2 regions of the Bacillus sp. JK62 genome follow, and region 2 is predicted to be linked to the other one. Evidence: riboswitches for the same ligand, from Rfam matches in the RefSeq annotation. Region 2 holds a riboswitch; the other holds the start of a gene.
The links. Region 2 has a riboswitch for S-adenosylmethionine ahead of ACWJJ4_RS01120 (5-methyltetrahydropteroyltriglutamate--homocysteine S-methyltransferase). Riboswitches for the same ligand answer to the same signal wherever they lie in the genome.

Region 1 (23,867 bases), 620 kb from region 2:
AACCGAAATTTCTTTACGTCTTGTCGCCGATGAACCATTTATTACCCTTGCTAATAATGAAGAGTATAGCGGTTTTACAGCCTCGCTTTGTGAAAAAGCCGGTTTCACCCCAAATATTGCATTTGAGGCGGATTCTCATTTACTTGTCGAGATTATAAAGCTGGATCGAGGTGTTGCGTTGCTTCCTATTTCAGTTTGCAGAACATTGGGGCTGAATTTTATAAAAGTGACTGATCACTCTGCTTCATATCCAGTCGGCTTATCTTGGATGAGACATAGGCTGTTATCTTCTTCGGTAAGAAATTTTCGTGACTTTATTATGTCGTACTATAAAGATAACGATGAAATGTTTAAGGTTTATTAAATAATTTTCACCCCCGATTTCCAATGAGGCGGAAGACTGGTCATTCGGAAACGGAGAGGCCAAGATGATATAAAAAAATCCCGCGGCATCCGCGGGGTTTTTTTGTTAAACGGCTTTCGCCTTTTCTTCTTGTTTGCCTGTCTTTTTGTTTGTCAGCTTAATTGATTTAACAAACAGCGTGAGGATCAATCCGGCAGCGATAAAGGCCAGGCCTGTGAAAAACACGCTGTGAAGCGAATCCATCAGTGACGTTTTCAAAACCGGCACGATATGGGAAGAAAATGCGGCCGGAATCTGCTTAATCGATTCCTGACTGAACAAGGATTGAAGCAGCCCTTCAGGATTCTTGTCAATCATCCCTTTAAACTGGGCGGCAAAGGCACTTGCCTGTTTCGGGAGTGAATCTAAGTAAGGCACCAGTCTGTCGGTTAAAAGGCTTCCTGATCTGGCATTCATGACAGCGCCGAGCACCGTAATGCCGAACGTTCCCCCGATCATCCGGAAAAATTGGCTTGATGAAGTCACAACGCCCAGCTCTTCTTTTGAAAACGTTTCTTGCAGAGCGAGTGTGAGAAGCGGCATGACAAGCCCCATTCCCAGACCGATCACGGCCATATAGCATGTAGCCGCGAGCTTGCTTGTATCCAGCTGCAAGGTCGTTAATAAGAAGAAGCCGACGGCCATGATCAGCATGCCGATCATGATTTGCGGTTTAATACCGATCTTATAAACCAGCTGGCCTCCGATAATACTTGTGATAATCATAGATACCATCATCGGCGTCATAATCGTGCCGGACGCGGTGGCGCTGACTCCGATAATTCCCTGCATAAAGAAAGGAACGAACGTAACGGCGCCGAACATGCCGATACTCATGAAAAAGCCGATCAGATTCAGTACGGTAAACGTTCTGTTTTTAAACAGGTACATCGGCAGAATCGGTTCTTTTGCTTTGATTTCAGCGAAAATGAATCCGACAATCCCGGCAAGCGCAAGCGCAAAGAGACCGAGAATCTGCCAAGAGCCCCATGCGTAATCCTTTCCTCCGAAGCTGAGCGCGAGAAGGAGGCTGACGATTCCGACAATCATTGTGAAAATGCCGGCGATGTCAAAGTTAATCGGCCCAGTCTGTTTTCTGCCTTGAAGTCCTCTTGCGATAAAGATCACGGCTAAGATTCCGACTGGCAGGTTGATATAGAAAACCCATTTCCAATTTAAAGAGTCAACAATCCAGCCCCCGATTTGCGGGCCGATAACGGAAGCAAGGCCGTAAATCGCTCCGAAAAGCCCTTGGAACTTAGCACGCTGTTTCCCTGTGAACAAATCCCCGATGACGATCATGGCCATCGGCATCATGACACCGCCGCCGATTCCCTGAAGTCCGCGGAAAATAATCAGTTCCGTCATGTTGCTGGCCATTCCGCACAGTGCGGAAGCTCCCATAAAAATCAATAAACCTGACACATAAACGACGCGGCGCCCCAATAAATCTGCAAGTTTCCCCGCAATCGGAACGATCGTCGTCGAAGTTAAAAGATATGCCGTGGTCAGCCACGTCATCATGCTTAATCCCCCGAGGTCACCCACGATTTTAGGAATCGCTGTTCCTACGATGGTGCCGTCAAGGGCTGAGAAAAACATGGCGATGATTAAGCCTGTTATTAATAATGTGCGTTTTGGATCTTTCTTTTCAATGCTCATGTTTCGGCAGCTCCTCTTTCTATTCGTTTTCTTTTTGATCAGCCGCGTATTTCTCGGCGGCTTCCGCTACTTTGCGGATGATGTTCACGGACTGAATCAGTTCGTCGTCAGTCAGAACGGACAGGTTTCGCGCCAGTATCGCTTTCCGTCCTTCCACTACATCTTCGAATTTTGTTTCGCCTTTTTTGGTGAGGCTGATGTCGATGACGCGTCTGTCCTGCTGGTTATGTTTGCGGACGATAAGTCCTTTTTGTTCGAGGCGGTCGGCCATCAGCGTCACTGCGCTCGGCTTTACCTCCATGCGTTCCGCAATTTCGGAAACTTTGCAGCTCCCGTGTTTTTTCAGGCTGGCTAAAACAAATAATTGGGCAGGCGTCACCTCGTGTTTTGCCATGCTTTCCACCATTTCAGGCTGTATGTTTTGCAGCAGCGTCTGAAGGGATTTCTGAATGTCAGACACATATTGATCCGCGTTTTTCATAACTCCTCCTCATCTTGTTCCTCGAGAAAATAATTAACATTAGTTAAATATAAATAAGGATTAATGATAAGTCAATCTTTTTGTGCAAAAATAAAAAAGGATTGATGCTTGGCGAAAACATCAAATCCTTCTTCGTTTTACTGCTGGTAAGGAGACTGCTGCTGAATGGTCTGCCGGAACTTCTGATACGATTGCTGAAGCTTTTGGGTATCGGCGGCTTCAATGGAATACCAGCCATTTTGAAACATCACATCGTATAATCTTCTTTGCGCTTTTTGTGACTCATCGAAAATCGCCTGAATATCTTGATAAAGAGACTCGTGGCTGAACTCGTGCAGGGCTGTGCAATATGAAGCCGTGATGTATTTTTCCGTCGTCAGCAGCTCATTGACCAAGTCTCTGTCATTCATTTGCGCCGTATTGGGCACGGGCGTTTGCGGATTCGTGATTTTTTGATTTTGCTGTTCCATGTATTGTCCTCCTATTGCATGTAGCCTGTTGTTGTCTGTCCGCCTTGATCGGGGTTCAAGCGGCCTAATATGTGCTGATAATGCTTCTCATGCATCCGGCCGATCTGATCAAGCTCTTGTTTTAACGTCTGATTCTGGCAGTGTTCCGCCATAAAATGCGCTTTTTTCATGGCAAGCAGATTCCAGTTCAGCATGTCCTCAAGATACAAATGGTCTTTCGTTGAGATGACGGCAGGCGGCAAGTTTCCGTGCTGCTCTTGGTTGTTCATATAAACGCCTCCTTCAATTCTGTTCTTTTTAGCTTTCTCTGCGACCGGAAATTCATACACGAATAAAAGAAAAAGGAGGGAGTTCATCCTTGCTGCGGAGCATATGTTTATTTTTGTCGAAAAATAAAATGCTTACAAAATTCGCCCAGGCTTACGGAATCCGCTTCGGCGCGGGAAGGTTCGTTGCAGGGGAAACGCTCACGGAAGCTGTGAAAACGGTAAAGCGGCTGAACCAAAAAGGGCTGTCGGCTTCGATTGATTATCTAGGTGAATATGCGGGTTCAGAGAAGGATGCGAAAAGGACGGCGGAAGAATGTAAAAAAGCAATCAGGGCGATTGCCGAGAATCAACTGGATTGTGAGCTGTCGCTGAAATTAACATCCATCGGTCTGGATATTTCCGAGGAACTCGCGGAACAGCATGTCAGAGACATATTGACGGAGGCAAAAGAACGCGGCGTGCCTGTAACGATTGATATGGAGGACTATTCAAGATGCGGCCGTACGCTTGAGCTGTATAAGCGGTGCAAGCCGGATTTTCCGATGCTCGGCACCGTCATTCAGGCTTATTTGTACCGGGCAGCTGAAGACATCAGCGGTCTGATGCCATATAAGCCGCGGCTCAGGCTTGTAAAAGGCGCTTATAAAGAATCGGCGGCCGTTGCGTTCCCTGATAAAAAAGCAACCGATCTTCATTTTCAGCAGCTGATTAAGCTGCAGCTTTTGAGCGGCCATGAAACGGCGGTGGCAACACATGATGATGACATCATTTCTTATACGAAAACACTCATCAGCGAGCATCAGATTCCCCGGGAGCAGTTTGAATTCCAAATGCTGTACGGCATCAGAACGGAGCGCCAGAAGGAGCTTGCCGAAGAAGGATACAGGATGAGGGTGTATGTCCCGTACGGAACCGATTGGTACGGGTACTTGATGAGAAGAATTGCCGAGCGCCCGGCAAATGCGGCGTTTGTGCTGAAAGGGATCTTCAAAAAATAACGGCTGCTCCAAAAAGCAGCCGCAGTATGTTATTCCATGTTGTCTTTTTTATATTGCTGATTTTGGCTCGTCCGTTTGCCGCCGCCGTATTTTTGCTTCGGTCCCGCATTTCCTTTCATGCTGGCCGCGCTCACTGCGGCAGAAGACGGATCTTTTCTCCCTCGCACCATTCCCTTCACCTCCGGGTTTAAGTTTCCCGCCCGCGCCATGGAACATGCGGAAGCCGAAAAATTTTAAAAAATTCCATATTTGCTATTGAAGTCATCTTGAAAATCTTTTAAGATGAAAGAAGAAAAGGGTTTCATTTTTTTTGCCGAAAAAATGAATGACTATTCATTCAAAGTTCAAGGGGGATGACTCATGCACAAGTTTATAAAGAAAGCAGCCGTTCTCGGATCAGGCGTTATGGGGTCCGGAATTGCCGCGCACTTGGCTAACATCGGAATTCCCGTCCTGCTGCTTGATATTGTGCCAAACGAGCTGACAAAGGATGAGACGAAAAAAGGGCTGACATTAGAAAGCCCGGAGGTCCGCAGCAGACTGAGCCGATCGGCCATGCAAAAGCTGCTGAAGCAAAAACCGGCGCCGCTGACTTCGGCTGCCAATCTCGACTATATAACGGCGGGGAATTTGGAAGATGACGCAGCTCAATTGAAGGATGCTGATTGGATTATTGAAGTCGTCGTCGAAAATCTTGACGTAAAAAAACAGATTTTCTCACTCGTTGATGAATACCGGAAACCGGGAAGCATCGTGTCGAGCAATACGTCCGGTATCTCCGTCACAAAAATGGCGGAAGGCCGATCTGCCGATTTTAAAGCTCATTTCTTAGGAACCCATTTCTTTAATCCGGCCCGCTACTTGAAGCTTCTGGAAATCATTCCAATTCAGGAAACAGATCCTGACGTGCTGGAGTTTATGACTTCATTTGCAGAAAACACGCTTGGGAAAGGTGTCGTCATCGCAAAAGACACGCCTAACTTTATCGCCAACCGCATCGGTACGTACGGCCTGCTGGTCACGGTAAGAGAAATGCTTTCTTCCGGCTGCCGCATCGGCGAGGTGGACACGGTGACCGGGCCTTTGATCGGCAGACCGAAAAGCGCGACCTTCAGAACCCTTGACGTTGTGGGGCTTGATACTTTCGCTCATGTGGCAAAAAATGTGTATGATAAAGCCGACGGTGCTGAAAAAGACATGTTTAAGCTTCCTGAATTTATGAATGACATGCTGAAAAACAATTGGCTGGGCAGCAAATCAGGCCAAGGATTTTACAAAAAAGAAGGTAAAACAATATATGAACTCGATCCGCTGACCATGACATACGGTGAGCGCTCGAAAATGAAGACGCCCGCTTTAGAAGCCGCCAAACAGGCAAAGGGTGCCAAAGGCAAAATGAAAGCGCTTGTATATTCCGATGACCGCGCCGGACGCCTGCTTTGGAATATCACATCGCAAACACTCTTATACTCAGCCCGGCTTTTAGGTGAGATCGCTGATGATATTAAAGCAATTGATGACGCCATGAAATGGGGCTTCGGATGGGAGCTCGGACCGTTTGAGATGTGGGATGCCATCGGCGTCAGAAAATCAGCGGAGCGGCTCGAAGAAGAAGGCGCAGCACTCCCCGGCTGGGTGAAAGAAATGCTTGATCAGGGCCATGAAACATTTTATATGAAGGAAAACGGAACACAATTTTATTATTCAGACGGCCAATACAGGGCTGTGAAAGAAAATCCGAAACGGATCAGCCTGCAGACGTTAAAAGAAACAAAAGGCGTTATCACTAAAAACAGCGGCGCAAGTCTGATTGATCTCGGCGATGATGTCGCGCTGCTGGAATTTCATACGAAAAGCAACGCGATCGGCTTAGACATTATTCAGATGATTGACAATGCGCTTGAGGAAACGGAGCGGAATTATAAAGGTCTTGTCATCGGTAACCAAGGCAGACATTTCTGCGCGGGAGCAAACCTTGCGATGATTTTAATGGAAGCCCAGGATGATAACTTCATGGAAGTCGATTTTGTCATCCGCCGTTTTCAGCAGACGATGCTGAACATCAAATACAGCGCTAAACCCGTTGTAGCGGCGCCATTCGGGATGACACTCGGCGGCGGCACGGAAGTCTGTCTCCCGGCGGCACGCGTTCAGGCGGCGAGCGAATCGTATATGGGTCTCGTTGAAACCGGCGTCGGCCTTATTCCGGGCGGCGGAGGAAACAAAGAGCTGTACATCAATTATTTGGACGGCGGAAGTGAACTGATGGACGCAGCGATTAAAACCTTTGAAACAATCGCGCTTGCCAAGGTGTCCGGTTCGGCACACGAAGCCCGTGACATGAAGATTTTGTCCGCGGCAGACCGTATCAGCATGAATCAGGATCACCTGCTGCACGATGCGAAACAGCTGGCTGCTTCCTTATATGACAGCGGATACCGTCCGCCTGCCCGCAAAAAAGTGAAAGTCACCGGAGAAACCGGCTGTGCGGCATTACTGCTCGGAGCAGACCAAATGAGACGGTCGGGTTATTTATCCGATCACGATATGAAGATTGCGAAGAAGCTGGCCCATGTCATTGCCGGCGGAAGAGTCCCGTTCGGCACGGAGGTTTCAGAAGAATATTTACTCGAGATTGAAAGAGAAGCCTTTTTAAGCCTCGCTGGCGAGGCGAAATCTCAAGCGAGAATGCAGCATATGCTCGTCAAAGGCAAACCTTTACGGAACTAGGAGGGTGTTTATGAGAGAAGCAGTCATTGTGGCCGGTGCGAGAACCCCGGTCGGTAAAGCGAAAAAAGGATCGCTTGCAGCCGTTCGTCCTGATGATTTAGGCGCGCTTTGTGTAAAAGAAACGCTGAAACGGGCAGGCGGCTATGAAGGAAATATCGATGACTTAATTATCGGATGTGCAACACCTGAAGCCGAACAAGGATTAAATATGGCGCGGAATATCGGTGCGCTGGCGGGGCTTCCTCATACGGTGCCGGCCATTACGGTGAACCGCTACTGCTCTTCCGGGCTCCAATCCATCGCTTACGGTGCTGAAAAAATTATGATCGGCGCGGGTGACACCGTCATTGCGGGCGGTGCGGAATCCATGTCGCAAGTTCCGATGATGGGGCATGTGACACGGCCGAATATCGCTTTGGCGGAGCATGCGCCTGAGTATTACATGAGCATGGGGCATACGGCGGAGCAGGTCGCCGAAACGTACGGCGTATCCAGAGAAGACCAGGATGCATTTGCAGTCCGCAGCCATCAGAATGCCGCGAAAGCCCTTAAAGAGGGGAAATTCAATGACGAAATCGTGCCGGTTGAAGTATCGCTGACAGAAGTCGGGGATGACCATAAGCCGCGGAAAAAACAATTTACCTTTTCTCAGGATGAAGGCGTGCGCCCCGGCACATCGGCTGACGTCTTGGCGAAGCTCCGCCCGGCTTTTTCTAAAACGGGAACCGTGACGGCCGGGAACTCTTCACAAACGAGTGACGGCGCGGCGGCTGTCATGCTGATGGATCGCGAAAAAGCTTCGTCGCTCGGATTGGCCCCGCTTGTCAAATTCCGTTCCTTTGCCGTAGGCGGCGTTCCCCCTGAGGTAATGGGGATCGGTCCGATTGAAGCCATTCCGCGGGCGCTCAAGCTTGCCGGACTCGAATTACAGGATATCGGGCTTTTTGAATTGAATGAGGCCTTTGCTTCACAGGCCATTCAAGTCATCAGATCGCTCGGGATTGATGAAGAAAAGGTGAACGTCAACGGAGGCGCCATCGCGCTCGGACATCCGCTCGGATGCACGGGGACGAAGCTGACCCTGTCACTCATTCATGAAATGAAACGGAGAAACGAGCAATTCGGCGTGGTGACGATGTGCATCGGAGGCGGCATGGGCGCTGCCGGCGTATTTGAGCTCATTTAAAACAAGGGGGAAACGAAGCATGAAACAGGAAACGGTCAACGTCAAAAAAGGCGGCAGCTTTCTGATTGAAGAGACGGGATATGATCAAATATTCACTCCGGAGGACTTTACAGACGAACATAAAATGATCGGCAAAACGACAGAAGACTATGTCGTAAACGATGTGCTTCCTTATATAGATGAAATTGAAAACCATCAGTTTGAGCATTCGGTCAGACTGCTGAAAAAAGCCGGGGATCTCGGCCTCCTCGGAGCAGACGTGCCTGAAGAGTATGGCGGAATCGGCCTGGATAAAATCAGTTCAGCCTTCATTACGGAAAAGTTTTCACGTGCCGGCAGCTTTTCGCTATCTTACGGCGCTCACGTCGGTATCGGCTCATTGCCGATCGTGTTCTTCGGAACGGAAGAACAGAAAAAAACCTATTTGCCGGACTTGGCTTCAGGACAAAGAATCGCGGCATACGCCTTAACTGAGCCCGGTTCAGGTTCAGATGCCCTCGGCGCGAAAACGACGGCTGTTTTGAATGAAGCGGGCACACACTATATTCTTAACGGGGAAAAGCAATGGATTACAAACTCCGCCTTTGCAGATGTCTTTGTCGTCTACGCTAAAGTGGACGGAGATAAGTTTTCCGCATTTATCGTAGAAAAGAACTATCCGGGCGTATCAACGGGACCGGAAGAGAAAAAAATGGGGATTAAGGGTTCATCGACAAGAACGCTGATTTTAGATCAGGCGGAAGTCCCGAAAGAAAATCTTCTCGGCGAAATCGGAAAAGGCCATGTCATCGCCTTTAATATCCTGAATATCGGGCGCTACAAGCTTGCCGTCGGCACAATCGGCGCTTCAAAACGGGTGATTGAGCTGTCTGCCGCTTATGCAAACCAGCGCCGGCAATTTAAAACGCCGATCGCAAGCTTCACGCTCACTCAGGAAAAGCTTGCGACGATGTCAGCCCGGCTTTACGCCATGGAGAGCTCTGTATACAGAACAGTGGGCTTATTCGAAGATAATATGAGCAGACTGACGGAAGAGGAGCAAAAAGACGGACGCGAAGTCGCGAAGTCCATCGCCGAGTACGCGATTGAATGCTCGCTCAACAAAATGTGCGGTTCTGAAACGCTTGATTACATTGCCGACGAAGGCGTTCAAATTCACGGCGGTTACGGGTTTATGCAGGAATATGAAGTGGAGCGCGCCTATCGCGACTCAAGAATCAACAGGATTTTTGAAGGCACAAATGAAATCAACCGCCTGATCGTAACGAGCACGTTTCTGAAAAAAGCCGTAAAAGGTCAGCTGCCGCTCTTTGAAAAAGCAAAAGCGCTCCAAGATGAACTCATGATGCTGATGCCTGAAGAGCCGGGCTCAGAACCTCTTGAACAGGAAAAATACATTGTCAGACAGGCGAAAAAAATCGCCCTCTTGACAGCGGGCCTCGCGGCGCAGAAATACGGCAAAGAGATTGAAGGCGAGCAGGAAATCATGGTGAACATTGCCGATATTGTCAGCGCGCTGTACGCTTTGGAATCCGCCGTCCTCAGAACGGAAAAAGCAATTGCGGCGGACGGTGCCGAAAAAGCCGCGCAGAAGCTGTTATATACAGAAATCTTTGCCCAGGAAGCCCTTCAGAACATTGAAGCGCACGCCAAAGAATCACTGATCGCCATGGAGGAAGGAGATTCCCTCCGCATGATGCTTTCCGTGCTGCGTAAACTGACGCGCCTGACGCCGAAAAACCTCATTCAGAAAAAACGTGAAGCGGCAGCAGCCGTCTTCCGTGAAGAAAAATATACAGTCTGATCACATGCTGAAAGCGCTCCTTCATCAGGGGCGCTTTTTCATGAAGCAACGTTATAGGTTTTTACAAGTGATTGTGTTAAAATAACGACGATCATTTACAAGGGGTGAAGAAGATGTCGTTAAATTTTTACTGGTACCCTAAATGCGGAACGTGCCGTAATGCGAAAAAATGGCTGGAAGACCGCGGTAAGGAAATAAACGAAATACATATCGCGGAGGAAACTCCGTCGAAAGAAGAAGTTAAAGACCTCTATGAAAAGAGCGGTCTTGAGCTGAAAAAGTTTTTCAACACGAGCGGAATGAAATACCGCGAGCTGAACTTAAAGGAAAAACTGTATCATATGTCAGAGGATGAACAGCTCGAACTTCTGGCATCAGACGGTATGCTCCTGAAACGCCCGATTACGACAGACGGCGAAAAAGTCACTGTCGGCTTTAAAGAAGACCAATTCGAAAAATATTGGATGTAATGCCAGGTTCAAAGAATTATGGTATCTTCTTATTATAAGAAAAAAATGGAGGGATTTAGATGAGCACACCGAAAGATATGCGTTATTCCAAAGAGCACGAATGGGTCAAAGTTGAGGACGGAAAAGCCCGTATCGGGATTACACATTTCGCGCAAGCCGAACTTGGCGACATCGTATTTGTCGAGCTTCCGGAAGTCGGCGCCGAAATTAAAGCGGACGAGCCATTCGGCAGCGTGGAATCCGTCAAAACCGTATCCGAACTGTACGCACCGATTAACGGAACGGTGACGGAAGTGAACGAAGACCTTGATGACAGTCCTGAATTCGTAAACGAGTCTCCGTATGAAAAAGCGTGGATGATCGTCGTGGAACCGGCTGATGCTGAAGAAATCGAAAACCTCATGACTTCTGAGCAATATGACGAAATGACACAGGAAGACTGATCGGATAGCAAAGGGGCCATTTGGACACTCTATCTGTAACGGGAGGTGTCTAAAATGGCTTTTGATAAACAAAAGGTCGATGTGACGGAGAACGTCACGGGCCGCTTTCAAAACGGCCGGTTTTCCTTGTTTCATGAAAATGAAGCCATCGGCGAGATGACAGGCATGGACCAGTACGAGCTCAAACAGGGCTTTTCATTTGAAAATCAAAAATTTTATAAAACAGCCGATGTCATAAACGGCAGCGATCCGAAATATGTCGATTGCGATTATGAGAATGGCTGGTGTTAACAGTTGGCGGTGAATTTCACTGCCTTCTTTTTCAATCTGACGCTAAAACAATCGGCAGGTGACGCGCTTATGTACAACGGAGATGAAAAGGTCATTATCGTAGAAGGAAAATCTGATAAAATCAAAGTCAGGGAAGTGCTCATCGAACCCGCGGAAATCGTCTGTACAAACGGGACGATCGGCCAAACCGAACTGGAAGATTTGGCGGACCGCCTGTTTGACAGAGACGTCTATATTTTAACGGACGCAGATGACTCCGGAGAAAAACTAAGAAAACAGCTGAAACGGGAGCTTCCCGAAGCGCGACATATTTATATAGACAGAACATACAGGCAAGTCGAGTCGTGCCCGGGCCATCATCTCGCATCTGTGCTGATCAGAGCCGGCTTTGATGCTGACACTGTATTTTTGAAAAAGAACGACCTGAGGTGGTAATCATGAAAGAACTCCAAGAAAATGAACTCGAATCGATTCAGGATGACGTTTATCTCCTGTATTTGTACACCCCGTTTTGCGGCACATGCCAGCTGGCGTCCAAAATGCTTACTGTCGTCGAAGAAATGCTGCCCGGCGCCGCCTTCTATAAAAACAACGTGAATTATTCCCCCGCATTCGCCAAAGCCTATCAGATTGAAAGCGTTCCGTGCTTTTTGCTGTTTAAAGGCGGAGAGCTTGTTGAGAAAGGATACGCCTTCCGCTCCGTTTCCTATTTATATGAGCTGATTAAACAAAAAACATCGCAAACGTTCCCGATGTGACAATATTTACAGGAAAATGTCGTGCGGTTTATAAAGGGTTCTGTCCGTTAAAAAGAGAAAGTGTATGTATGGCCATTAAAACGGGAGGTTATACGAGTGGAGAAAATAGAAGTTTCAGAGAATGACGGACAGCATCTGTTTTTGAAACCGCTATTAAACGCCTCAACGCTGCTGATTACATTCCAAGGAGAAACAGAAGCCTTAACGGTCTCAATTAACGGACAGGGAGAAATGAGAAAAACGTCGGCTTCAAAGGAAAAATCTAATTTGACCTTTTACGGAAACCAGACGGAAATCATCCATCTCCTGCATGGTGATGTCTCTTTGCAAAAGCTTATCCAAAGCGGAAAACTCAAAGTGAAAGGATCATTCAGAGCCCTGCTGAAGCTGGAGGCCATCCTCTGGCTGACAAACGGATTTTTTCAGGCGATCAGTAAACGGCCGTAACTGCCAATCTACTATGTGACAATAGCTTCCAATATTTATTTTATTGACTTTTTATCATTCGCCGTGCTATTCTACAGTAAGAATTTCCGGACGAAAATACGATATGTTTTCTCTTATCAAGAGAGGTGGAGGGAAGTGCCCTATGAAGCCCGGCAACCATCAACAATGTTGAAATGGTGCCAATTCACTCGAAGCGGTCTGCTTTGAAAGATGAGAGAAAGGCCTTTTTCAATAAGCCTTTCTGCTCATTTTTGCAGAAAGGCTTTTCTTTTGCGGAGAAACCCGGAAGATTTCTTAGAATAGTGTAAGGCGGGTGATTGCTTTGATCCATCTTCAAAATGTTTCAAAAATTTACAAAGCGAAGCATGGGGATGTCAATGCTGTCCAAGATGTCACTCTTGATATCAAAAAGGGCGAAATATTTGGAATTATAGGATATAGCGGAGCTGGTAAAAGTTCCTTAATCCGTCTCCTGAACGGCCTTGAAAAGCCGACGTCGGGAACCGTGGAAGTCGCGGGGACGGAATTAAATAAAGTAAGCAGCCGCGGGCTGAGAAAAGCGCGCCAGGAAATCAGCATGATCTTCCAGCATTTTAACCTTTTGTGGTCGCGCACCGTCCGGGAGAACATTATGTTCCCGCTGGAAATCGCCGGCGTGAAAAAAAGTGAACGGGTCCGCCGCGCTGATGAATTGATTAAACTGGTCGGATTAGAGGGGAAAGAAAAATCTTATCCGTCGCAGCTGAGCGGCGGTCAAAAGCAGCGTGTCGGCATCGCCCGGGCGCTCGCCAATAATCCGAAAGTCCTTCTGTGCGATGAAGCGACATCAGCGCTCGATCCGCAGACGACCGATTCAATTTTGGATCTTTTATCCGATATAAATGACAGACTCGGTCTGACGATCGTGCTCATTACCCATGAAATGCACGTCATCCGAAAAATCTGCAACAGAGTCGCCGTCATGGAAAACGGGAAAGTCGTTGAAGAAGGCGAAGTACTCCAAGTTTTCAGAAACCCGCGCGAACCGATGACCAAGCGTTTCGTTCAGCAGGTGACAGAACCGGAGGAGACGAAAGAAACCATCCAGCATTTTCTGCAGGAAACAGCGACAGGGAAAACGATTCAGCTTTCATTTGTCGGGCAGGCCGCCGAGCAGCCCCTCATTACGGAAATGATCCGAAACTTTGATGTGGACGTTAATATTCTGCAGGGGAAAATTTCACAGACGAAGGACGGAGCCTACGGTTCATTATTCATTCATATTGACGGTCAGGAAAAAGAAGTAGAAAACGTGATCCGGTTCATCAAAGACAAACAGGTAGAAGCAGAGGTGATCACAAATGTTTGAAAAATGGTTCCCGAACGTTGATATAACCGAGCTGTGGACGGCCACATATGAGACCCTTTATATGACGGTCATCGCTTTAGTTTTTTCATTTATCATCGGAGCGATTCTCGGTCTTCTGCTCTTTTTAACGGGCAAGGGAAGCTTATGGGAAAATAAAATCATTAACACCGTGATTGCGGCGGTCGTTAATATTTTCAGGTCTATTCCGTTTCTTATTTTAATTATTCTGCTTCTCGGCTTTACTAAGATTTTGGTCGGATCGATTTTAGGACCGAATGCCGCATTGCCGGCGCTGATTATCGGCTCCGCGCCGTTTTACGCCCGTCTTGCGGAAATTGCGCTCCGGGAAGTCGATAAAGGAGTCATCGAAGCTGCCAGATCAATGGGAGCAAAGACATCGACGATTATCTTCAAAGTGCTGATTCCTGAATCAATGCCTGCGTTAATTTCAGGCATCACCGTGACGGCCATCGCCCTGATCGGATCTACCGCCATTGCCGGCGCCATCGGTTCAGGCGGACTCGGAAACCTTGCATATGTAGAAGGCTACCAGTCCAATAATACGGATGTAACGTTTGTAGCGACAGTATTTATACTCATCATCGTCTTTATCATTCAGATTATCGGTGATGTAATTACAAATATAATAGACAAAAGATAAGGGAGGATTTACATTGAAAAAGATTGTATTAAGTGCGCTGCTGCTTGTGTTCGCGGGAGTTTTAGCCGCCTGCGGATCAAACGGCTCGAATAAAAAGGAAATCGTTGTCGCCGCGACAAAAACACCGCATGCTGAAATCTTAAAAGAAGCGGAACCGCTCTTGAAGGAAAAAGGCTACACATTAAAAGTAAAAGTGCTGAACGATTACAAAATGTACAACAAAGCGTTAGCTGATAATGAAGTGGATGCGAACTACTTCCAGCACGTTCCTTACCTTGAACAGGAAATGAAAGAAAATAAAGATTACAAACTCGTGAATGCCGGAGCCGTTCACCTTGAGCCATTCGGAATTTACACGAAAAAATACAAATCGCTGAAAGACCTGCCTAAAGGCGCGACCATCATCATGACTAACAATGTCGCTGAACAAGGCCGTATGCTGGCGATGCTTGAAAAAGCCGGACTGATCACACTTGATCCGAAGGTAAAAACGATTGAAGCGACGACGAAAAACATTACGAAAAACCCGAAAAACCTGACATTCAAAAAAATCGCCCCTGAATTAACGGCGAAAGCATATAATGAAGAAGAAGGCGATGCAGTCTTCATTAACGTCAACTATGCGATTCAAAACAAACTGAATCCGTTAAAAGATGCGATTCAAGTGGAATCAACGAAAAACAACCCGTACGCAAACATCATCGCCGTACGCAAAGGTGACGAAAAATCAGAGAAAATCAAAGCGCTTATGGAAGTGCTTCACTCTAAGAAAATCAAAGACTTTATTGAGAAAAAATACGACGGAGCCGTGCTTCCCGTATCTGAATAAAGCGAAAACCCCGGATGAATCATCCGGGGTTTTTTTCGGGTATTAATCGGAGAACTGTCCATAATAAAAAGGAAGGTTAACGATTGGAGGAATGGCAGTGGCTCAATACCAGGATAACGGAAAAAGCGTGCATGACGCATTGAAACAATATAAAGAAGGTTTAGGCATATTCGAGCAAAAAATGCCGATGATGGGGCGGAAGTTTAATGAATTTACTGAGCAGTGTTTCTCAGCGGATTCATTAACTGAAAAAGAGAAACAATTAATCGCTCTGGGCATCAGCATCAGCGCTCAAGATGAATTTTGCATGATTTATCATACGAAGGGCTGCCTTGACCAAGGGGCCACAGAAGAAAACATCCTTGAGGTCATCAGCGTCGCGGCGGCATTCGGGGGCGGCGCGGCTCTCAGTCAGGGAGTGACCCTCGTGCAGCAGTGTATTCAGGAATTCGGACATACGACGCATTAGAATGAGCAATCGTGTGAATACCGTTTTTCAGATAAAGCGAGCGCCGGTTTCCGGCACATTCGAAAGGATTCAGGGGCACACCCTCTTTGGCCGGAGCAGCGGATCATTGTTACAATAGAAACAAATATATGAAGGGATTGATTCATTATCTGCACCAGCCACGAGAGACTGGACCTTGACTATACGCCTGAAATGGAAAAAGCGATGCAGAAGTCACACGGCATCGGCTACGAGGAATACGGACGGCGTCTTTCAAAAAGGATGGAAGTCGAACGGCAGAGGGAGCTTGAATATCAAAAAAGCAAGTTCCTCGCAGCGCAGCTTAATGAGAAAATCGGTCAGTAAAAAAGGGTGGATTTCCGCCCTTTTTCTGTTTCAAACAGCTTTAATTACGCCTTGATCTTTGATAAACTTTAGGAATGTTCCGGGTAATATAAAAAGTTGTATTTACTTTTCATTTGTTATAAAATTAGAATGAGAATAAATTGAGAATAATGATTATATATTTTGGAGGTATAGATATGGCTGCTTCAACATTAACGATCAAGGATCTTCACGTTGAAATCGAAGGAAAAGAGATCTTAAAAGGTGTAAACCTTGAAATAAAAGGCGGCGAATTCCACGCTGTCATGGGGCCGAACGGTACCGGTAAATCCACGCTCTCAGCAGCGATTATGGGACACCCGAAATACGAAGTTACAAAAGGCAGCATCACGCTTGACGGCAAAGATGTACTGGAAATGGAAGTGGACGAGCGCGCTCAGGCGGGTCTTTTCCTTGCGATGCAGTACCCAAGCGAAATCAGCGGTGTGACAAATGCCGATTTCCTTCGCTCTGCGATTAACGCACGCCGTGAAGAAGGCGATGAAATTTCTCTTATGAAATTCATCCGCAAAATGGACGAAAACATGGAGTTCCTTGAAATGGACCCTGAAATGGCGCAGCGTTACCTGAACGAAGGTTTCTCAGGCGGGGAGAAAAAACGCAACGAAATCCTTCAGCTTATGATGATCGAGCCGAAAATCGCCATTCTTGACGAGATCGATTCAGGTCTTGATATCGATGCGCTTAAAGTCGTTTCTAAAGGAATCAACAAAATGCGCAGCGAAAACTTCGGCTGCTTAATGATCACTCACTACCAGCGCCTTCTGAACTACATCACGCCTGATGTCGTTCACGTTATGATGCAGGGACGCGTAGTGAAATCCGGCGGCGCGGAGCTTGCACAGCGCCTTGAAGCGGAAGGTTATGACTGGATTAAACAAGAACTAGGCATTGAAGACGAAACTGTAGGCCAAGAAGCGTAAGCGTTAGGGGGATAATCATGACATTGGAAACGAAACTATCCGTAGATCAGGAATATGTCAAAGGCTTTTCCGAAAAGCATCAAGAACCTGCCTGGCTGAAAAACCTGCGCTTACAGGCTCTTGAAAAAGCTGAAGATCTGCCGCTGCCTAAGCCTGATAAAACAAAAATCACAAATTGGAACTTTACAAAGTTCAACAAGCATACAGTAGAAAACGCGCCGCTTGCTTCTTTAGAAGATTTAGCTGATGAAGCAAAAGCGCTGATCGATATCGAAAACGAAGACAAAACGTTATATGTGCAGCGTGATCAAACGCCTGCTTTCCTTTCTCTTTCCAAAGAACTGAAAGACAAAGGCGTCATTTTCACGGACATCTTAACGGCTGCCCGTGAGCACAGCGACCTCGTTGAGAAATACTTCATGAAAGACGGCGTAAAGGTCGACGAACATAAACTGACTGCGCTTCATGCGGCATTAATGAACGGCGGGGCATTCCTTTATGTTCCTAAAAACGTTCAGGTGGAGACGCCTGTTCAGGCCGTTTACGTTCATGAAAGCAATGACACGGCATTGTTCAACCACGTGCTGATCGTCGCTGAAGACCACAGCTCCGTCACTTACGTTGAGAACTACATCAGCACGGTGAATCCGAAAGAAGCGGTATTCAACATTATCAGTGAAGTGGTCACAGGTGATAATGCCAGCGTGACGTACGGCGCCGTTGACAACCTGTCAGCAGGTGTCACAACATACGTCAACCGCCGCGGAGCCGCGCGCGGACGCGACAGCAAAATCGAGTGGGCGCTCGGACTGATGAACGACGGCGACACGATTTCTGAAAATACGACAAACCTCTACGGAGACGGCACATACGGCGATACGAAAACCGTAGTTGTCGGAAGAGGAGAACAGACGGAAAACTTTACGACGCAGATCATCCACTTCGGTAAGGCTTCTGAAGGCTATATCCTGAAGCACGGAGTCATGAAAGATGCCGCATCTTCCATCTTTAACGGAATCGGCAAAATCGAGCACGGCGCGTCTAAAGCAAACGCTGAACAGGAATCCCGCGTCCTGATGCTGAGTGAAAAAGCACGCGGAGATGCAAACCCGATTCTCTTAATTGATGAAGACGATGTAACTGCAGGACATGCGGCATCTGTCGGCCGTGTGGACCCGATCCAGCTTTACTACTTAATGAGCCGCGGAATTCCGAAAGAAGAAGCGGAGCGCTTAGTCATTTACGGATTCCTTGCTCCGGTGGTAAAAGAGCTTCCGATTGAAGGAGTTAAGAAACAGCTCGTCTCCGTCATCGAAAGGAAAGTAAAATAATGAATATCACCGATATTCGTGAACAGTTCCCGATCCTTCATCAGCAAGTGAACGGACATGACCTCGTGTACCTTGACAGCGCGGCGACTTCCCAGAAGCCGCGGGCTGTCATTGAAGCAGTTGATCAGTATTACAGCAAATACAATTCCAATGTCCACAGAGGCGTTCATACTCTTGGCACGAGAGCGACAGACGGCTATGAAGGTGCGCGTGAAAAAGTCCGTAAGTTTATCAATGCGAAGTCAATGGCTGAGGTCATTTTCACAAAAGGCACGACAACTTCACTGAATATGGTGGCGCTGAGCTATGCCCGCGCCAGCTTAAAACCCGGTGATGAGGTGGTCATCACCCAAATGGAGCATCATGCGAATATCATTCCGTGGCAGCAGGCAGTAAAAGCAACCGGCGCGGCTTTAAAATATATCCCGATGCAGGAAGACGGCACGCTTTCACTGGACGACGTCCGGCAGACTGTCACAAGCCATACGAAGATCGTGGCAGTCGCTCATGTGTCAAATGTGCTCGGCACGATCAACCCGATTAAAGAGATCGCCAAAATCGCTCATGACAATGGCGCGGTCATCGTGGTGGACGGGGCGCAAAGCACACCGCACATGAAAATCGACGTTCAGGACTTGGATTGCGACTTCTTCGCGCTTTCTTCCCATAAAATGTGCGGCCCGACGGGAATCGGCGTGCTGTACGGCAAGAAAGAACTGCTTGAGAATATGGAGCCGGCCGAATTTGGCGGCGAAATGATCGACTTTGTAGGGCTTTATGAATCAACTTGGAAAGAGCTTCCGTGGAAATTTGAAGCAGGCACGCCGATTATCGCAGGCGCGATCGGATTGGGAGCCGCGATTGATTTTCTTGAAGAGATCGGACTCGACGAGATTTCCCGGCATGAGCATAAACTTGCAGCCTATGCGCTTGACCGTTTCGAGCAGCTGGACGGCGTGACGGTATACGGTCCGAAAGAGCGGGCGGGACTTGTGACATTTAATCTTGATGAGGTTCACCCTCATGATGTCGCGACTGTCCTCGATGCTGAGGGCATTGCGGTCAGAGCCGGCCATCATTGCGCCCAGCCGCTCATGAAATGGCTGGATGTATCTGCTACTGCGAGAGCGAGTTTTTATCTGTATAATACAGAGGAAGAGATCGATAAGCTCGCGGAAGCCCTCCAAAAGACAAAGGAGTACTTTACAAATGTCTTTTAATGCAAATTTAGATACATTATACAGACAAGTGATCATGGATCATTACAAAAATCCGCGCAACAAAGGGGTTTTGGATGACAGCATCGTCGTCGATATGAACAACCCGACTTGCGGCGACCGGATCAGACTGACAATGAAGCTTGACGGCGATACCGTTCAGGAAGCGAAGTTTGAAGGGGAAGGCTGCTCCATCTCCATGGCTTCAGCTTCCATGATGACGCAGGCGATTAAAGGAAAAGATATTGATACCGCCCTTTCCATGTCTAAGGTTTTCTCAGACATGATGCAAGGGAAAGAGTATGACGACTCGATAGATCTCGGGGATATTGAAGCCCTTCAAGGCGTTTCGAAATTCCCGGCCCGGATTAAATGTGCCACCCTTTCATGGAAAGCACTTGAAAAAGGAGTCGCTGGCGAAAAAGGCGGCAATTAAAAGATTGGAGTGAAAATGGATGGCTAAAAAAATGCCTGAAATTGGTGAATACAAGTACGGTTTTCACGATAAGGACGTTTCCATTTTCCGTTCAGAGCGCGGATTGACAAAAGAAATCGTAGAAGAAATTTCACGCATGAAAGAAGAGCCTCAATGGATGCTTGATTTCCGCCTGAAATCTCTTGAGCATTTCTACAACATGCCGATGCCGCAGTGGGGCGGGGATTTAAACTCTTTAAACTTTGACGAAATTACGTACTACGTAAAACCGTCTGAGCGTTCAGAGCGTTCTTGGGATGAAGTGCCTGAGGAAATTAAACAGACATTCGACAAACTCGGTATTCCTGAAGCTGAGCAAAAATACCTTGCCGGTGTTTCTGCACAGTACGAATCTGAGGTTGTGTACCACAACATGAAAGAAGATCTTGAAGCGCAAGGCATTGTCTTCAAAGACACAGACAGCGCGCTGAAAGAAAATGAAGACATTTTCCGCGAGCACTGGGCGAAAGTCATTCCGCCGACTGATAACAAGTTTGCGGCGCTGAACTCAGCTGTTTGGTCCGGCGGATCTTTCATCTACGTGCCTAAAGGCGTGAAGGTTGAAACACCGCTTCAAGCTTACTTCCGCATCAACTCTGAAAACATGGGTCAGTTCGAACGTACGCTGATCATCGTTGACGAAGAAGCAAGCGTTCATTACGTAGAGGGCTGTACGGCTCCTGTGTACACAACAAACTCGCTTCACAGCGCGGTTGTTGAAATCATCGTTAAAAAAGGCGGCTACTGCCGTTATACAACAATTCAAAACTGGGCGAACAACGTTTACAACTTAGTAACGAAACGTACGGTTTGTGAAGAAAACGCGACGATGGAATGGGTTGACGGAAACATCGGTTCTAAATTGACGATGAAATATCCGGCTGTCATTCTGAAAGGTGAAGGCGCGCGCGGCATGACGCTCTCTATCGCTCTTGCGGGCAAAGGACAGCATCAGGACGCAGGTGCGAAAATGATTCACCTTGCACCGAATACGTCATCCACAATCGTATCAAAATCGATTTCGAAACAGGGCGGAAAAGTAACATACCGCGGTATCGTCCACTTCGGACGGAAAGCGGACGGCGCCCGTTCAAACATCGAGTGTGATACGCTCATTATGGATAACAAATCAACTTCTGATACAATCCCTTACAATGAAATCCTGAACGACAACATTTCATTGGAGCACGAAGCGAAAGTATCAAAAGTTTCTGAAGAACAGCTTTTCTACTTGATGAGCCGCGGTATTTCTGAAGAAGAAGCAACAGAAATGATCGTTATGGGCTTCATCGAGCCGTTCACAAAAGAACTTCCGATGGAATACGCAGTTGAAATGAACCGTTTGATTAAGTTCGAAATGGAAGGTTCTATCGGTTAATAGTAAAACCCCGCCATATGGCGGGGTTTTTTTATTTATTGAATAGTGAAACTTCCGTATTCGCTTGACCGGACATGAATCGGCCCGTTTAAATTGTAGTTCTTCTCTTTGACAATATCGCGGAAAACGTCGACTCGGGCAACCGATTCTCTCCATTCATCCTGGGTGTCCTCATCTGACGGATTCATCAGATCGTCATAGCGCACATCCAAGAATTTATTGAGCCATTTCTTCTCGTCCGTTCCGTCTTTCGGTGACCCGCCCATTTTTTTGTTCGTGCGTTTAATCAGGGCATAAAAGGAGTCTGGATCATCGCCGTCGCCATGCTGAATCACCGTATCGTACATCACCGCTTTGGCCAAGGCCGTTTTCAGTCCGGCATTTTCTGAACGTTTCATCGCCGGCTGATAATACAAGCTGTCATTTACCTTATCCTGAGCAGCGCGGAAGGCTTTATCATTGCCAAGTGAGCGCCAGGCAGAAGCGAATCCTTTCAGATTGCTGATGTCATCGCTTTCGTCCTTCGCAAGACGACGCAATTCAGGCAAATACTTTTTCAATTTGTTATTCGGCACCGCTTTCGTGTATACTTCGACTACTTCCAGCGCATCTCCGGTAGCCGTCGTAAAGCCGGCCCGCCCGCAGGTGTAACCTCTTCCGTCATCCAATGCTTCAACATAGCCGTATTGGATTTCCGTCTTTCCGTTTTCAAAGATGCTGGTCAGCTGTTCCGCCCGGCGCTTCTGATCCTTATTCAGCCCGGCCGCAAAAACCGTACCGCTCATCATCAGGGCAAAAAACAGGGTGAAAATAAGAGATGAAACCGCCGTCTTCTTCCAAAAACCTGCTTTTTTCTTCAAACTGATTTTCATTGCCATACCCCTTTCATATGTAAGTTACACACTCAGTATACATGAGGGGTTGTTTTTTTGTTGAAAACACATGAATTTGTCAATATTTTGAATCCTAAGCCCTATCAGGCGCTTCATAAAAAGAACGCACCTTCATCAGACAGACAATCCCGTTCTCGCGTCATTCTCATCTGTAACATAGTCAACGCGGTGAAACCCGCATTGTACAGCCTGCTGAAAAAGGGCTTCGAGCATGTCCGGATCTTTGCAATATAACGTTACATACGAGCAATCTGCAATGAGAAGCACAAGTTCACAGGAACTATCCAAATATTCCTCATACGTATTGATTTCCGTTACCATCCTGCTCGGGAAAGCTTTCAATTCAGCAAAAATCATATAATAAGGGTCTCCTTCCAGACGCTGACGGAGTTCTTGGCCCTGAATGATGCGCTGATTTTGCGGAAACAGGTCTGTATCGGTGTCTTCATTGAATTCAGTATACGCCTCTCCATCACCGATAAACCATGTATAGGAAGAGATGGGGAACGGTTGTAATATATCTGCCGCAAACCGTCCGATTTCATTTGGGATGTCAAAAGTGATGCCGCGTTTCATATGGTCGTATCTCCTTTCGGCTTTTGCTAGAATAATATGGTATGCCATTTGGATAAATATTGAAAGGGGTGAGTGTTATGACAACAAGATACGGAATTGATGCGCCTTATGGAGCGTTTGGATTTATCTTTCTTGCGCTCCTTTATGCCGCAGGCACATTATACGGCATGATTCCTCTTTTCTGGGGCTGGCTGACGGGTGCCTTGTTTTTAGTGCTCGGTCTTTGGATGCTCTTGTATTCAACGGCCATTAAACTTTCACACCGCCATCGCATTCTTGCGCTTTCCGGGTTAAAGCCGGACATGAAAGTGCTTGATATTGGGACGGGACGGGGGCTGCTAGCCATCGCCGCGGCTCAAAAAGGCGCTGACGTCTCAGCGATTGACAAATGGTCAAGCTGGGATCTGGGCGGAAACGGAAGAGACGCATTTGAAAAGAACAGACGGGCAGAAGGAGCGCTGGAAATTGATTTGTATGACGGACTCGCGCAAGCCATGCCGTTTCCTGATAAATCGTTTGACCTTGTCATTTCGCATTTTGTCGTACACAACATTTCAGGCAGAAAAGAGAGGGAACGGGCGATCACGGAAATGGTGAGGGTGCTGAAGCCTGGCGGCACATTGGCCGTGTCAGATATAAAAAATACATCACAATACAGAGCAATTCTTGAGGAAAACGGCTTTCACACAAGAACATATTCCTTTTATTATACGTTTCCGTTTTCAAAACTCATTGTCGCCGTCAGGACTCCGGTAGGAACCGGGCGCTCCATTTGTTAAAATAAATAAGACAAAACAGATAGAAAAGGTGTTACACATGAAGTCTTATATAATTATCGGAGCCGGCATTCTCGGTGCGTCCGCGGCTTATCATCTCGCAAAGGCCGGTGCGGATGTAACGGTCTTTGACAGGAAACACCCGGGGCAGGCGACTGACGCCGCGGCAGGGATCGTCTGCCCGTGGCTGTCGCA
Region 2 (6,815 bases):
GAATTACTGCAATCATACCAGTCCGTATTCAGGTGTCCGCTATGCAGTTCGGCCATGGCGGTCTCACAATACAAAAGCTTGATGTGCGGACACGGGCATACATTTGATATATCAAAGCAAGGATATGTGAATTTCCTCAATAAATCGGTCAAAACCCGCTATGACAGGCAGCTGTTCGAAGCGAGACGCGCTCTTTTTGACAGCCGGGAATTTTTTGGGCCGGTTCAAAAGGAGATCGCCGCCATCATCAGCCGCATTCAATCTCCGCAAACAACGGCGGCGATATTGGATGCGGGATGCGGAGAAGGCACTCATTTAGCCGCCGTATGCAAATGGCTTCAGCCCGCTTTTTCCATGACGGGAATCGGCATTGATCTCTCGAAAGAAGGTGTGCTGCATGCCGCAAAGGCCTTCGGGGATCATTTTGTTTTTGCCGTCGCTGATGTGGCGGATGCGCCGTTTGCCGACAGCTGTTTTGATGTCGTGATGTCTGTTTTATCACCTTGGAATTACAAGGAATGCAGCAGGCTTTTACGAAAGGGCGGCACAGTCATTAAAGCGGTGCCGCGGCGTGATTATTTGAAGGAAGTAAGGGAATTCTTCTTCGGAGACAGTCCTCGGCGGAATGACACCGCCGATTCTGCGGCCGGACGATTCCAAGCGGGCTTTCAAACCTTTGAGCGCAAACGGCTGTGTTACACGAAGACCTTATTGCAGCCTGACCTCGAGCGGCTTGTGAAAATGACGCCCTTAACATGGAAATGTACTGATGAAAACATCCGGCGGTTTATCAGCCGAAAAGCGGCGGATATTACGATAGATATCGATATTTTAATCGGAACCGGTCCTCTGTAAACAGAAAAGACACGCTGATCGCGTGTCTTTTTTTTATTTCCAGACTTCACCGGCAATGCTGACGACATGACGCAGTTTCGCCCATTGCTGTTCTTCTGTGATCAGGTTTCCTTCCTCAGTGGAGGCGAATCCGCATTGCGGGCTGAGGCAAAGCTGATCCAGGCTGACATATTGTGAAGCTTCTTCAATCCGGCGTTTAATCGCGTCCTTGTCTTCAAGTTCGCCATGTTTTGATGTAATCAATCCAAGCACAAGCTGAAGATCAGAGCGTTTGACATAGCGGAGCGGTTCAAAGCCGCCGGAGCGGGAATCATCATATTCCAGGAACAATCCGTCAAGGTCAAGCCCGTCAAAAATCGTTTCAGCCGCTGCATCATAGCCGCCTTCAGCCGTCCATGTGGATTGGAAGTTGCCGCGGCAGATATGCATCGTAACCTTCAGATCGTCAGGGCGGTCCTTGATCGCGTCATTAATGGAAGCGGCAAACAGCTTGCGCAGCTCATCCGGCGTTGTGCCGAAATCTTCAATCTGACGAAGCCCCGCTTCCGATAAGAAAACGGCCCATGCGGTGTCATCAAGCTGAAGGTAGCGGCACCCGGCGTCATAGAAAGCCTGAATCGCTTTTTTATACGCTTTTGACACATCGTGCTGAAATTGTTTGTAATCATTCTGGTAGGCCGCTTTTTCCAATTTTCCGCGGAAAAACAGCATATTCGGACTTGGGATGGTCATTTTCGGAACAGCATCGCCGGCAATGCTGTGCAGGAATTTATAATCTTCGAGCATCGGATGCTGAGAAAAATCAATATCTCCCGTTACTTTAATGCCGCGCGCTTTCGTCTGTACGTTGTGAAACTGAATGCCGCTTTCAGGCGTAAATGCCTCAACCCCGTCTAAATTTTCGAGAAAATCAAAATGCCACCAGGCACGGCGGAATTCGCCGTCAGTCACGACATTGAGGCCGGTTTCTTTCTGCTTTTCCACGCTGCGGATGATTTCTCTGTTTTCGATTTCGCGCAGCTGTTCTGCCGAAATCTCACCCGCCGCTCTTTGCAGGCGGGCTTGCTTCACAGCCGCCGGCCGCAGCAGGCTTCCGACCTGATCCGCGCGAAACGGCGGGTTTTTTCTTAGAAGAGTATGCAATGGTTGTTCTGTGTTTTGCTGTGACATGAATGATTCCTTCTTTCCTGATGAAATATAAAAAAACTCTTCCCTCGGATAGGGAAGAGCTTGCGTCCGCAAATCTCAACCTTATCTTCAGGATTTAGCACCATTCTGCTGAACAGCGGTTGCCGGGTATCATAGGGCCAGTCCCTCCACCTCTCTTGATAAGGAAATATGCTATTTTTCAGAATAAACTGTAATACTCTTAATCTTAGTATGTTTTCTCATATTGTCAATATATTTCGATAAATATTTTTATTTGTCACCCTCAAATAGAATCATATCTATCACGATGGCGATCGCAAGACAAAGAGCAATATCCTCTTCCTTTTCAATCTGCAAATGATAGGAATCGCCCCAGCTCATCCATGATTTGGTGACGGTCATCCGGTTTGATTTTCCGTCTGTCACTTGAAAATTCCGGCCCCACACATCGCCGGTAAGATCCCAGCCGAGTCCGGAAATTTCAAATTTCGGTTTGAAAAACGTGACTTTCTTGATGACTTGGCAGACGGGTTTGCCGCTGACGGAAATCTCGTAACGGGGAACGAGCGACATCAGTTTCTGATTGACGCTGGCGAGCGTGCGGCCGTCCAAATCAGTCAGCTTCAGTTCATCACCGAATGAAAACAGCTTTCCTTCAACATTGTAGACTTCTTTTCCGCTTTCAAGAAACACTTGAAAACGATTCTTAAACGTAAACATTCGCTCTTTGATGTAAAAATGGTACATAAAAAAACTCCTTTTTTATGTTGTACGAAAAAAGGAGGCGGAAGGTTTCATATCGGCCGGGTGCATAAAAAAAGGCTGCCGATTTTGCGGCAGCTGTCGTTTTTATGATAGCGGCATCCGGCGTTTTTGACGGATCGCATTTAAGTCAATGATGTTATTCGTGTCGGCAGCTGTCACCAGCGGGCTTGTCTTTGGCGTTTTCCGGCGGTTGTCCTTACTGAAAGAGAAAACAAGATACCCTGTCAAAGCAGCGAAAATAAGTAGCATCATTTTACATACCTCCCAAAAAAAGTTTTGGTATTATTATTGTACGAAAAAACAAACGAAAAGTATTCAAACAATTGTCACTTTTTTAAAAAATAACGTCATTTTCCGTAAAAATGACTATGGGTTGAAGAAATTTTTCTCTTGTTGTGGTTCTATAGATTGTATCGGATGATGAATGATGAACGTTTATATAACTTTTTCACTATTTTTTGTAAGTGTCTAATTAACTACTTCAGTGTTTTCGTTTGCCTTGTGTTATTCAGTACCCTAAAAAACCGTATGATATGCAAAATAACTGCTTCTAACAGATGACTGCGAGTTGACAGCGCTTTCTTTATTTTTTTAACGAAAACGAGATGTTATCTTAAAAAAATCGTTTGAACATTTTCCGCAGTTTTTTAAAAGGATTTGATTTCGTCTCCAGAACACGCGGGTCTTTTAAGGTTTTTTTCAATTCTTTCGCTACAGTCCCTCTTGCCATAGTCTTCACTCCTTCTTTCCATTTCATACCTTATATACGGAAAGAAAGAAGGAAAGGTTTCATGTGAAAGAAAAAAACCAAAGCAGGGGCTTTGGTTTTAAGCGCGCTCTTCAAAGAGCCTGGCGATTTCAACAATGACGTTTACCGCCTTTTCCATATGATCGACGGAAATGTATTCATATTTTCCGTGGAAGTTTTGGCCGCCCGTGAAAATGTTCGGTGTCGGCAGTCCCATGTAAGAGAGCTGTGAGCCGTCGGTTCCGCCCCGGATCGGTTCGATAATCGGTTCGATGTCGAGGTTTTTCATGGCTTGATACGCGACATCGACTATCTCTTTGACCGGTTCGATTTTTTCTCTCATGTTGTAATATTGATCACGCAGTTCAAGCTTGATGCTTTCCTTGCCGTATTTGGCCGCTAGCGCATCGGCGGTTTTCTGCATATATTCTTTTCGTTCTGCAAAGCGGTCTCTGTCAAAGTCTCTGATGATGTACGACAGGGCGGCTTCAGAAACGTCTCCGTCCATGGAAAGTAAATGATAGAAGCCTTCATACCCTTCCGTATATTCCGGCGCTTCTTCTTTCGGCAGCGCGTGATGAAATTCCATCGCGATTTTTGAAGCGTTGACCATTTTGTTTTTCGCCGTCCCCGGGTGGACGCTTTTTCCGTAACAAGTAAGCTTTGCGGCGGCTGCGTTAAAGCTTTCATATTGCAGTTCGCCGAGGGGGCCTCCGTCTATCGTGTAGGCGAATGCGGCGTTGAAGCGGCCGACATCGAATTTGTGAGGGCCTCTGCCGATTTCTTCATCGGGCGTGAACGCGACCCGGATCGTTCCGTGTTTGATGTCCGGATGTTTGATCAAGTACGCCATTGCCGTCATGATTTCGGCAATGCCCGCTTTGTTGTCGGCTCCGAGCAGCGTCGTGCCGTCTGTTGTAATCAGCGTCTGGCCCTTATAGCGGGAAAGTTCCGGGAATTGCTCAGGCGACAGGACGACATTGAGTTTGTCATTCAGAACGATATCATGCCCGTCGTAGCTTTCAATAATCTGAGGATTCACATTTTTTCCGGTAAAATCGGTCGCGGTGTCCACGTGAGCCAGAAAACCGACAGTCGGCACGTCTTTATCCGTATTCGCCGGCAGAGTCGCCATGACGTACCCGTTGTCATCGACTGTGATTTCTGTCATGCCGACCGACTTTAATTCATCTGCCAGCATGTTGGCCAATGTCAGCTGGCCGGGTGTTGAAGGGCAGTTTTCATTGTTTTCGTCAGACTGTGTATCGACTTTTACGTAAGAGGTAAAGCGTTCAATGATTTCATTTTTCATACCGTCATCTCCTTTGTCTTATCTTACCATGCGCGGGGGAGGGATTTCTATTTCACAACCCGTTTGAATCGAGGGCTCTGTTTTTTACGCGAATGAAAATAAATTATGAAGAAACGATGACTAAACGATTAAACTTTTTGGAAATGGATGATTGAGGAAGAAAAAACCGATATAATATGGTCAATTCATTCAATAGGGGAGGCTTTCTTCATGGCGATTTTAGTGACAGGCGGAGCGGGTTATATCGGCAGCCACACATGTGTCGAGCTGTTAAACGGCGGCTATGACATCGTGGTTCTGGATAATCTGTCAAACAGTTCACCGGAAGCATTGGAGCGTGTGAAAGACATTACCGGAAAAGGGCTTGTGTTTTATGAAGCGGATCTCCTTGACCGTGACGCCGTTCACCGGGTGTTTGCTGAAAATGAGATAGAAGCCGTCATTCATTTTGCGGGATTAAAAGCCGTCGGTGAGTCTGTGGCTGTTCCGCTCCGTTATTATCATAATAATCTGACGGGAACGTTTATTTTATGTGAAGCCATGCAGGCACACGGTGTGAAAAAAATCGTCTTCAGTTCTTCAGCGACGGTTTACGGCGTTCCGGAAACAACGCCGATCACTGAGGATTTTCCTTTAAGCGCCACCAATCCTTACGGGCAGACAAAGCTGATGCTGGAACAGATTTTACGCGATCTGCATAATGCGGACTCTGAATGGAGCATTGCGCTGCTCCGCTACTTTAATCCGTTCGGCGCGCACCCGAGCGGCCGGATCGGAGAAGACCCGAACGGCATCCCGAATAATTTAATGCCGTACGTCGCACAAGTCGCTGTCGGCAAGCTTGAGCGATTGCAGGTGTTCGGCAATGATTATCCGACAAAGGATGGCACCGGCGTGCGGGATTACATCCATGTCGTTGACCTTGCCGAGGGCCATGTCAGAGCGCTCGAAAAGGTGCTGAACACAACGGGCGCCGACGCCTATAATCTCGGCACGGGAAGAGGCTACAGCGTTCTGGAGATGGTCAAGGCGTTTGAAAAAGTATCAGGAAAAGAAGTGCCGTACCGTTTTGCCGACCGGCGCCCGGGAGACATCGCCGCATGCTTCGCAGACCCGGCAAAAGCGAAGGCTGAATTAGGCTGGGAAGCAAAGCGCGGGCTTGAAGAAATGTGCGCCGACTCTTGGAAGTGGCAGTCCTCCAATGTGAACGGGTACCAAAAGGCGTAAAAAGAAAGAGACCTTCAAATGATGAGGGTCTCTTTTGTTATGATGATTATTTAATTTTCACTTCAACATCGTTGCTGAACTTTAATTTCCAAGTGCCTTTAGAGTATGCATTTTTATCCACTTCAAAAGCTTTTACGTCAGTCACTTTAATGTTCGGGTTCAAGTCACTTAAAATTTTACTGTTGTCTACTTTTGTTTCTGTTGCATAGCTTGAAGAAGCATCAATATCTGAATCATAAGATGTTCCTTTAGAATCTACTAATTTCGCTCTTGGAATGGAGAAAGAGCTTAACGGCTTGTTTGAAACATTTTTAACCGTGTATTGAACAGCTACGATAACGCCGCCGTCAGACGCTTTTTTCTCGACAAATTGAGAGCCTACTGAATCTCTTTTTTCCACTTTCGTAACAGTAACTTCAGTTTTCTCAGTCTTAACAGTGTCACCGATGTTATACAGTTTTTCTTTAGATTCCGAAGCTTTTGAAGACGCAGTTTTAGATGATGAAGAACCGCCTCCGCCGCCGATGTTTACGAGAATGATAATAACCACCACTGCCAGAAGCAATGTGATGATTTTATGTCTCATGAAAAAGTTTCTCTGATCTTTACCGCAGTTTGGACATTTTTTAACGCCTTTAGCGATTTCTTTGCCGCATGCCTTACAAGACACCAGGTTGCCTGCCATAATATTTCCTCCTATGTAAACTATTTCTTAAAAACTACATACTATAATGCCTGTAAAATAACCTATAGTCAATA

Region 1: another riboswitch for S-adenosylmethionine. It lies ahead of metN (methionine ABC transporter ATP-binding protein MetN); the one in region 2 lies ahead of ACWJJ4_RS01120 (5-methyltetrahydropteroyltriglutamate--homocysteine S-methyltransferase).

Annotation. Positions count from the first base shown of each region.
Region 1 is NZ_JBSJQA010000001.1:831,866-855,732, forward strand. It holds gene ACWJJ4_RS04130 (LysR family transcriptional regulator) at 1-364, shown strand, start outside; gene ACWJJ4_RS04135 (MDR family MFS transporter) at 470-2,065, opposite strand; gene ACWJJ4_RS04140 (MarR family winged helix-turn-helix transcriptional regulator) at 2,085-2,546, opposite strand; gene ACWJJ4_RS04145 (spore coat protein) at 2,684-3,016, opposite strand; gene ACWJJ4_RS04150 (hypothetical protein) at 3,028-3,285, opposite strand; gene ACWJJ4_RS04155 (proline dehydrogenase family protein) at 3,375-4,283, shown strand; gene ACWJJ4_RS04160 (YuzL family protein) at 4,313-4,453, opposite strand; gene ACWJJ4_RS04165 (3-hydroxyacyl-CoA dehydrogenase NAD-binding domain-containing protein) at 4,644-7,013, shown strand; gene ACWJJ4_RS04170 (acetyl-CoA C-acetyltransferase) at 7,024-8,199, shown strand; gene ACWJJ4_RS04175 (acyl-CoA dehydrogenase family protein) at 8,219-10,003, shown strand; gene ACWJJ4_RS04180 (arsenate reductase family protein) at 10,117-10,473, shown strand; gene gcvH (glycine cleavage system protein GcvH) at 10,533-10,916, shown strand; gene ACWJJ4_RS04190 (YusG family protein) at 10,971-11,207, shown strand; gene ACWJJ4_RS04195 (toprim domain-containing protein) at 11,277-11,642, shown strand; gene ACWJJ4_RS04200 (thioredoxin family protein) at 11,645-11,965, shown strand; gene ACWJJ4_RS04205 (SCP2 sterol-binding domain-containing protein) at 12,062-12,412, shown strand; SAM riboswitch class I at 12,523-12,629, shown strand; gene metN (methionine ABC transporter ATP-binding protein MetN) at 12,735-13,760, shown strand; gene ACWJJ4_RS04215 (methionine ABC transporter permease) at 13,753-14,421, shown strand; gene metQ (methionine ABC transporter substrate-binding lipoprotein MetQ) at 14,435-15,250, shown strand; gene ACWJJ4_RS04225 (carboxymuconolactone decarboxylase family protein) at 15,342-15,719, shown strand; gene ACWJJ4_RS04230 (hypothetical protein) at 15,912-16,064, shown strand; gene sufC (Fe-S cluster assembly ATPase SufC) at 16,241-17,026, shown strand; gene sufD (Fe-S cluster assembly protein SufD) at 17,044-18,357, shown strand; gene sufS (cysteine desulfurase SufS) at 18,357-19,577, shown strand; gene sufU (Fe-S cluster assembly sulfur transfer protein SufU) at 19,567-20,010, shown strand; gene sufB (Fe-S cluster assembly protein SufB) at 20,030-21,427, shown strand; gene csn (chitosanase) at 21,463-22,299, opposite strand; gene ACWJJ4_RS04265 (DUF2691 family protein) at 22,435-22,896, opposite strand; gene ACWJJ4_RS04270 (class I SAM-dependent methyltransferase) at 22,974-23,675, shown strand; gene ACWJJ4_RS04275 (NAD(P)/FAD-dependent oxidoreductase) at 23,713-23,867, shown strand, end outside.
Region 2 is NZ_JBSJQA010000001.1:217,816-224,630, forward strand. It holds gene ACWJJ4_RS01115 (methyltransferase domain-containing protein) at 1-855, shown strand, start outside; gene ACWJJ4_RS01120 (5-methyltetrahydropteroyltriglutamate--homocysteine S-methyltransferase) at 889-2,025, opposite strand; SAM riboswitch class I at 2,104-2,190, opposite strand; gene ACWJJ4_RS01125 (LURP-one-related/scramblase family protein) at 2,275-2,751, opposite strand; gene ACWJJ4_RS01130 (hypothetical protein) at 2,854-3,021, opposite strand; gene pepT (peptidase T) at 3,597-4,829, opposite strand; gene galE (UDP-glucose 4-epimerase GalE) at 5,040-6,056, shown strand; gene ACWJJ4_RS01145 (DUF4352 domain-containing protein) at 6,103-6,642, opposite strand.